DNA from 3 places in the Methylobacterium sp. FW306-05-D genome. Region 1 is predicted to be linked to each of the others. Evidence: riboswitches for the same ligand, from Rfam matches in the RefSeq annotation. Region 1 holds a riboswitch; each other region holds the start of a gene.
What was found. Region 1 has a riboswitch for cobalamin ahead of AC3WLN_RS13985 (CbtB domain-containing protein). Riboswitches for the same ligand answer to the same signal wherever they lie in the genome.
Positions count from the first base shown of each region.

Region 1 (2,180 bases):
GGAGCGCTCCGGCGCGCGGCTCGGAGACGTCGCCGGCCGCCCGGCAGGTGGCGCAGACGTAGAGCGTGACGGGGGCGATGGATTCCGGCTCAGGCATGAACCGGCCGATTCCGGCCGAACAGGCCCCAGGCCCAGCCATAGGCCAGCCCGATCACCGCCCAGAACACGAAGGCGATGCCGAGGGAGCGCGCGGCGAATTGCGCCGCGTAGGACGCGGGCAGGTTCGAGGCGGCGTGGCTCGCCTCCGGCGCGCCGGCCAGGTGCGGCGCCACCAGAAGGACGATGCCGCCCGCGATGGAGATCGGCGCCCGCCGGATCGCGATGAGGTAGAGGCCCATGGCGGTGGCTGCGGCCGTCATTACCCACCAGAACTGGCGGTCGGCCAGGGGCGCGGCCTCCATGCCGGGGAGTTCCGGCGCGAGGCCGAGCGCCGGGGCCAGTGCCACCGCGAGGAAGCCCCCGATGGCGAAGCGCAGGCCGGCCTCGGGGCTGGGCTCGCGGTTGCAGGCGAGGAGCATGGCGCCGAGCAGGAGGGCGTAGCCGATGCCGCCCACCAGGGTGGCGAGTGCCGTGAAGGCCATGCGCGGCAGGCCGGGGCCGGGCTGCCAGTCGGGCGCGACCTCGCCGCCCGCCACCGAGGGGTCGCGGGTGCCGTGATCGTGACCGCCGTGGACGCGCACGATCAGCGATGCGGGAATCGGCAGGGCGGACGCCGCGGAGGCCTGCGTCTCGTAGCGCTCGGCCGCGATGATGAGCGGCGAGGTGAGCGCGAGCTGCAGGCCCGTCGCGACGACGGCCGCGAGGAAGCCGGCGACCAGGGCCGCCGACACGAGCCGGATGATCATGGGATTGTCTGCCTTAAGCGCAGGCGCTCAGTGGCAGGGGAAGTTCTGGCTGTGGCGGAAGTCGTGCGCCGCGTTGTGCAGCGCCATCGCCGGGGCGAAGCCCGCCATGAACACGAGGCCGAGGCCGAGGAAGGCGGCCACGAGGACGGCGCCGAGGCGCTCGTTGGTGCGGGTGCCGGTCAGGACGAGGGTGTTGGTCGACATCGGGTCATCTCCTGGCCGCCCCGCCGGCGGCCGTCAAGCATCGAGCGGGTGGACGGCAGGTCCACTCTCGGGCGGCAGGTCTCCTGGCTCGCGGGTCGCTGGTCCTGCCGCCTTCCCGGATCGCTCCAGTGGCTGATGGCAGTCCCGTCTCCGCTCACAGTTGCGGGGGCAGCCGCGGTTTCAGGGTCGCCCCCTCACCGCATTCCCTTTTCACCCCGTTGCCGGGGCACCGTCCGATCCACGCTTCTACGCGGTTGCCGGTGCGCTGACAACGCGGCCCGCGCGGGTTTCCCGCCTTTGACCGGAGGCCCCGATTTCGGGCACAGCGTTCCGCATGCCGCACCCGACTCCCCGAATGACCCTCGTGCTCGGCGGCGCGCGCTCGGGCAAGAGCGCCCATGCCGAGGCGCTGATCGAAGCCTGTCCCGGCCCGTGGCTCTATCTCGCCACCGCCCAGGCCTGGGACGACGAGATGCGGGCGCGCATCGCGCTCCATCGCGCCCGCCGCCCGGAGGGCTGGATCACGCAGGACGTGCCGCTCGCCTTGGCCGAGGCGGTCGCCGCCGCGACCGGGCCGGTGCTGGTCGATTGCCTGACCCTCTGGCTGACCAACCTCATCCTGTCGGAGGCCGACGTGGAGGCCGCCACCGCCGCGCTGCTCGCGGCCTGCGCGGCGGCACCCGGCCCGGTGGTCCTGGTCGGCAACGAAGTCGGGCTCGGGATCGTGCCGGAGAATGCGCTGGCCCGCCGGTTTCGCGACGCCGCCGGGCGCCTGCACCAGCGCCTCGCGGCCCAAGCCGACCACGTCGTCCTCACGGTGGCGGGCCTTCCCCTGGTCGTGAAACCCCAACCCGGAGCCACCCCATGACGGATGCCGAAACCGAGGCCGCGCGCCACCGCGAAAAGATGGAGAAGCGCAAGGCCGTGCAGGACGCCGAGGTCGCGGAGAAGACGATCGAGAAGGGGCTCCTCATCGTCAACACCGGACCCGGCAAGGGCAAGACCACGGCGGCCCTCGGGCTGATGCTGCGGGCGCTGGGCCACGGCTGGCGCGTCGGCGTGGTGCAGTTCATCAAGGGCGCCTGGGACACGGGCGAGAAGCACGCCCTCGAGGCCTTCGGCGACCGCATC
Region 1 is NZ_JBYSXL010000037.1:12,784-14,963, forward strand. It holds gene AC3WLN_RS13975 (DUF1636 family protein) at 1-97, opposite strand, end outside; gene AC3WLN_RS13980 (CbtA family protein) at 90-845, opposite strand; gene AC3WLN_RS13985 (CbtB domain-containing protein) at 873-1,049, opposite strand; cobalamin riboswitch at 1,106-1,298, opposite strand; gene cobU (bifunctional adenosylcobinamide kinase/adenosylcobinamide-phosphate guanylyltransferase) at 1,405-1,917, shown strand; gene cobO (cob(I)yrinic acid a,c-diamide adenosyltransferase) at 1,914-2,180, shown strand, end outside.

Region 2 (2,180 bases), on a different contig from region 1:
CACGCGAAAACGCAGGCCAGTCATGCCGTTAGGGGTCCCATGCGTTTTTTGCAGAGCCGGTGACCGGCAGGTTAAAATCGTTCTGAGCCGCATTGCGGGAGACCGGGTGGCCCGTCGCCGGGGCCGCTCCCTGGCGAAGCGCCGGCCGATCGCCTAACCCTCGGGCCGAAACGGCGGCGGAGACGCCCGGGATGCGGGAGCGCGGGACATGAGGACGCCGGTGAGGATCTTCGCGGCGGCGGCCGTCGCCCTCGCGGTCGGCCTCGCGGTGATGGCGCATGACCGCCAGATCGGCGCCGAATGGGCCGTGTCGGCCGAGCAGATCGCCGACGCGCGGGCCTATGGCAAGCCCGGGGTCGAGCTCCCGCCCGGCCACATGGTCACCGAGCCCCAGCGCAGCGAGGGCGCGGAGCGGCTTCCCCTGAAGTGGATCCTGCTCGGCCTCGCGGCCGGCGGCGCGGTGCTGGCCGGAACCGGGCATCGGCGCGAGCCTGTGCGAAAACCGGACGGCCGGCGCTGAGGGTCTCCTGTCGCGCACCGGGCACACCGGCCCGAAAACCACGCGCGGCCATTGACGCTGCCGCGGCCCATCGGGCCTCCTGTCCCGCGACGGTTCCTCGGTCACGAGGATCAAAAGGGAACGCGGTGAGGGTGTGAGCCCGAGGCCGCGGCTGCCCCCGCAACTGTGAGCGGCGAGCCCCTCATCAGCACGTCACTGGGCCCATCCGGCCTGGGAAGACGATGAGAGGGCGGTGACCCGCGAGCCAGGAGACCTGCCGTCAGTCGTGGTCACACGCGAAACGCATCGGGCGGGGTGTCCCGGTGGGTGTCGGGGTGGATGCCGTGCGGCATCCGGGCCGGCCTCGTTCGCGGTGACGTGCCACAGACGTCGCTCGAGGTCTTATGCCGTCCTCCCGTTCCGGGTCGCTGACCCGTCCAAGCCCTGCCTTGCGATGTCCTGCCTTGCGATCCTGGCTGCTGGCCTCCTGTGCCGGCCTCGCCTGCTGCGGCGCCGGGGTCCGGAGCGCCGTCGCCCAGTCCGCGCAGGCGGACCTCGCCGAACTCTCCGTGACGGCCGAGGCCCCGGCCACCGGCGGCAGCGGACCGGCCGCCCATGCGGGCTTCGTCGGCGGCGTCACCGGCATCGGGGGCGGCCTGCGGACCGTCGATGCGGCGAGCGCCGGCATCCTCTCGGGCGCGGCGCTCAACAGCCGGCCGATCACCCGGCCGGGCGAGGCCCTGGAGAGCGTGCCCGGCCTCATCGTCACCCAGCATTCCGGCGAGGGGAAGGCCAACCAGTTCTTCCTGCGCGGGTTCAACCTCGACCACGGCACTGACATCGCGCTTCACGTGGACGGCATGCCGGTGAACATGCGCACCCACGCCCACGGCCAGGGCTACGCCGATCTGAACTTTCTCATCCCCGAGCTCGTCGGCGCGGTGGAGTTCCACAAGGGACCCTACTTCGTCCGGGACGGCGACTTCGCCTCGGCCGGCTCGGTGCGGATCGACTATCTCGACACGGTCGATAAGAACCTCGCCCTGACCTCCTTCGGCAGCTTCGGCTACAAGCGCGCGCTCAGCATCGCCTCCGCGCCCCTCGGCGCCGGCAACCTTCTGGTCGCCGGCGAGGCCCAGACCTATGACGGGCCCTGGGACGTGCCGGACCGGCTCGCCAAGCTCAACGGCGTCGTCCGCTACAGCCAGGGCACGGCCCTCGACGGCTTCGCGGTCACGGGCATGGCCTACTGGGCGAAGTGGAACGCCACCAACCAGATCCCGGAGCGGGCGGTCGCGGAGGGGATCATCGGCCGCTTCGGCAGCCTGAACCCCACGGATGGCGGCGACACCGGCCGCTTCTCGCTCTCGGGCCGCTGGAGCCGGACGAGCGAGGCCGGCATCACCCGGGCGAGCGCCTACGTGATCCGCTACGGGATGAACCTGTTCAACGACTTCACCTATTTCCTCAACGACCCGGTCGCCGGCGACCAGTTCCGCCAGCGCGACAGCCGCGTTCTCGGCGGCGGCGAGGTCAGCCACACCGTCCCGGGCAGCCTGTTCGACTTGCCCATGGAGAACGAGTTCGGCCTCCAGACCCGCACCGACGACATCCGGGTCGGCCTCTTCAACACCGCCGCGCGGCAGTACCGCTCGACCGTGCTGGACGACCGGGTGCTGGA
Region 2 is NZ_JBYSXL010000048.1:20,422-22,601, forward strand. It holds gene AC3WLN_RS16145 (hypothetical protein) at 209-520, shown strand; cobalamin riboswitch at 596-795, shown strand; gene AC3WLN_RS16150 (TonB-dependent receptor) at 1,069-2,180, shown strand, end outside.
Region 2: it holds a riboswitch for cobalamin, as region 1 does, so the genes downstream of both, AC3WLN_RS16150 (TonB-dependent receptor) here and AC3WLN_RS13985 (CbtB domain-containing protein) in region 1, are expected to answer to the same signal.

Region 3 (2,180 bases), on a different contig from region 1:
CCGCGAGTCTGTGGCGGAATTTCCTGATGCGGTGACGTTGGCCGAACTTGAGGATGATACCGAGATCGAATCCTACTCTGACGTAATCCTCGAAGTCCGCGCAACTGACCGTGACAGAGCCGAAATAGGCTGGGCCGGCCGGCTTCATATTGGGGCGATGTCTACAAAGAGGCTTAGCTTAAAACTTTCTCCAAGCGTTGATCGGGAAGCCCTCTCGAAATTAGAGCGCGTGAAAGTCGAAGCGCTTGTCGAGAGCAGACGGATGAACGATGACACGCTTAAACCAATCCGTATACATGTCTTACGCATCCTAGATTAACCCTCAAATAGCGCTTACCGAATCAATTCATTTATTCAAACACTTAATCAGTGATAATTCTATTTGGTGCATTTACCCTGTCGGGTCACCCTCCCGGACCCAACGCAACCGTGATCAGGCTTAGGGGCTCATAACGTTACAACGTTGCAAAAAATCGAGTGCGCCCCGTTGACTTGCCGGCCGGCCACGGGAAAAGGTCCACCGGCCAAGGTTCCCGCGGGTCGTCGGCCCCGGGGGCGAAGAGGGACTTCGGGGTGCTCATCGGGGCGCTTCCGAAGCGGCCCCCGCACCTGTCGGCGGCGAGGTCCCGCCCTCCGGAGTCACCGGTGCATCGCACCGGGACGGCCGGGCGGGAGCGACGACCCGTGCGCCAGGAGGCGGCAGCCAGGATGCCTGCCTCGGGCAATGAAATGTCTCTCGGGCGGGGGTGTCCCGGCGGAGCGCTGGAACGGGCCGGGCTGCCGAGGCATCCGATCCCCGTGAGGGCACCCGCTCGGCCGTCGCTCGACAACCATGAGCGCCACCGGTGTCCCTCCGTCCGAGCCCGTCCGCCGCGAAGGCCGCGATCCCGAACCTGCCCCGCGCGGCCGAGGCGCGACGGCGGTCGGGGCGCCGGGGCTCGCGCTGCGCGCTCGCGGCGATGCTCTCGGCGGGTTCGCCGGCCCTGGAGGCGCGGGCGCAGGAGGCCGTCACCCTGGAGGAGCTGTCGGTGGAAGGGGCGGGCGGCGCCCCGGCCACGGGCGCGGCGGGCCTCGCCCCCGGGATCGGGCTGATCGGCCCGACGCCGGGTTACCGGGCCGACCGGGCGGTGAGCAGCACCAAGACCGACACGCCCCAGCGCGACGTGCCCCAGGTCGTCACCGTCGCGCCCCGCGCGGTGATCACCGACCTCGCCGCCACCCGGGTCGACCGGGTCTTCAACTACACGCCCGGCGTCGCCCAGCAGAATAATTTCGGCGGCCTGACGGTGTTCAGCTACGCCGTGCGCGGAACCACGACCTCGGAACTCTACCGCAACGGCTTCCCGATCAACCGGGGCTCGCCGCCGCCGCCCGACACCCAGAACGTCGAGCGCATCGAGGTGCTGAAGGGCCCCGGCGGCGGCCTGTTCGGGCGCAGCGACCCGGGCGGCCTCGTCAACGTCGTCACCAAGCAGCCGACGGCCGAGCGCTTCGTCGAGATGGGCGGCCTCTGGGGCTCGTTCGAGCAGTTCCGCGGCACAGTCGATGCCGGCGGCGCCCTCAACGCGGACGGCACGCTGCTCTACCGCTTCAACGTCGCGGGCGGCCGCCAGAACAGCTTTCGCGATTTCGTGGATGGCGACCGGCTCCTCGTCGCGCCCGTGGTGAGCTGGCAGGTCACGCCGGACACGAAGGTCACCGTCGAGACCGAGTTCCTGCGCAACCGGATCGTGTTCGACCGGGGCGTCATCGCGATCAACAAGCAACTGGGATTCCTGCCGATCTCCCGGTTCCTCGGCGAGCCGGGCCAGAGCACGTACCAGAGCTCGGACACGATGCAGGTTCGGGTCGAGCACCGCTTCGACGCCGATTGGCAGATGCGGCTCGCCACCCACTTCAACACCGGCTCGCTGGCCGGGGAATCGGCGGAGATCCGCGCCATCGCCGCCGACAACCGCACGGTGCTGCGCGACCGGAATGTTCGCGATTACCGCTGGGACACGGCGATCGGCCAGGCCGAGGTGGTGGGGCGCTTCGCCACCGGCGCATTCGGCCACACCGTGCTCCTCGGCTTCGAGCGCGAGAGCACCGACAGCCGCGTGGTCTACGAGCGCTCGAACTTCCGCCAGAGCCCCTACAGCCTCGACATCTACGATCCGCGCTACGGCCAACCTCTGCCG
Region 3 is NZ_JBYSXL010000008.1:6,341-8,520, reverse strand. It holds gene AC3WLN_RS05050 (hypothetical protein) at 1-319, shown strand, start outside; cobalamin riboswitch at 511-734, shown strand; gene AC3WLN_RS05045 (TonB-dependent siderophore receptor) at 960-2,180, shown strand, end outside.
Region 3: it holds a riboswitch for cobalamin, as region 1 does, so the genes downstream of both, AC3WLN_RS05045 (TonB-dependent siderophore receptor) here and AC3WLN_RS13985 (CbtB domain-containing protein) in region 1, are expected to answer to the same signal.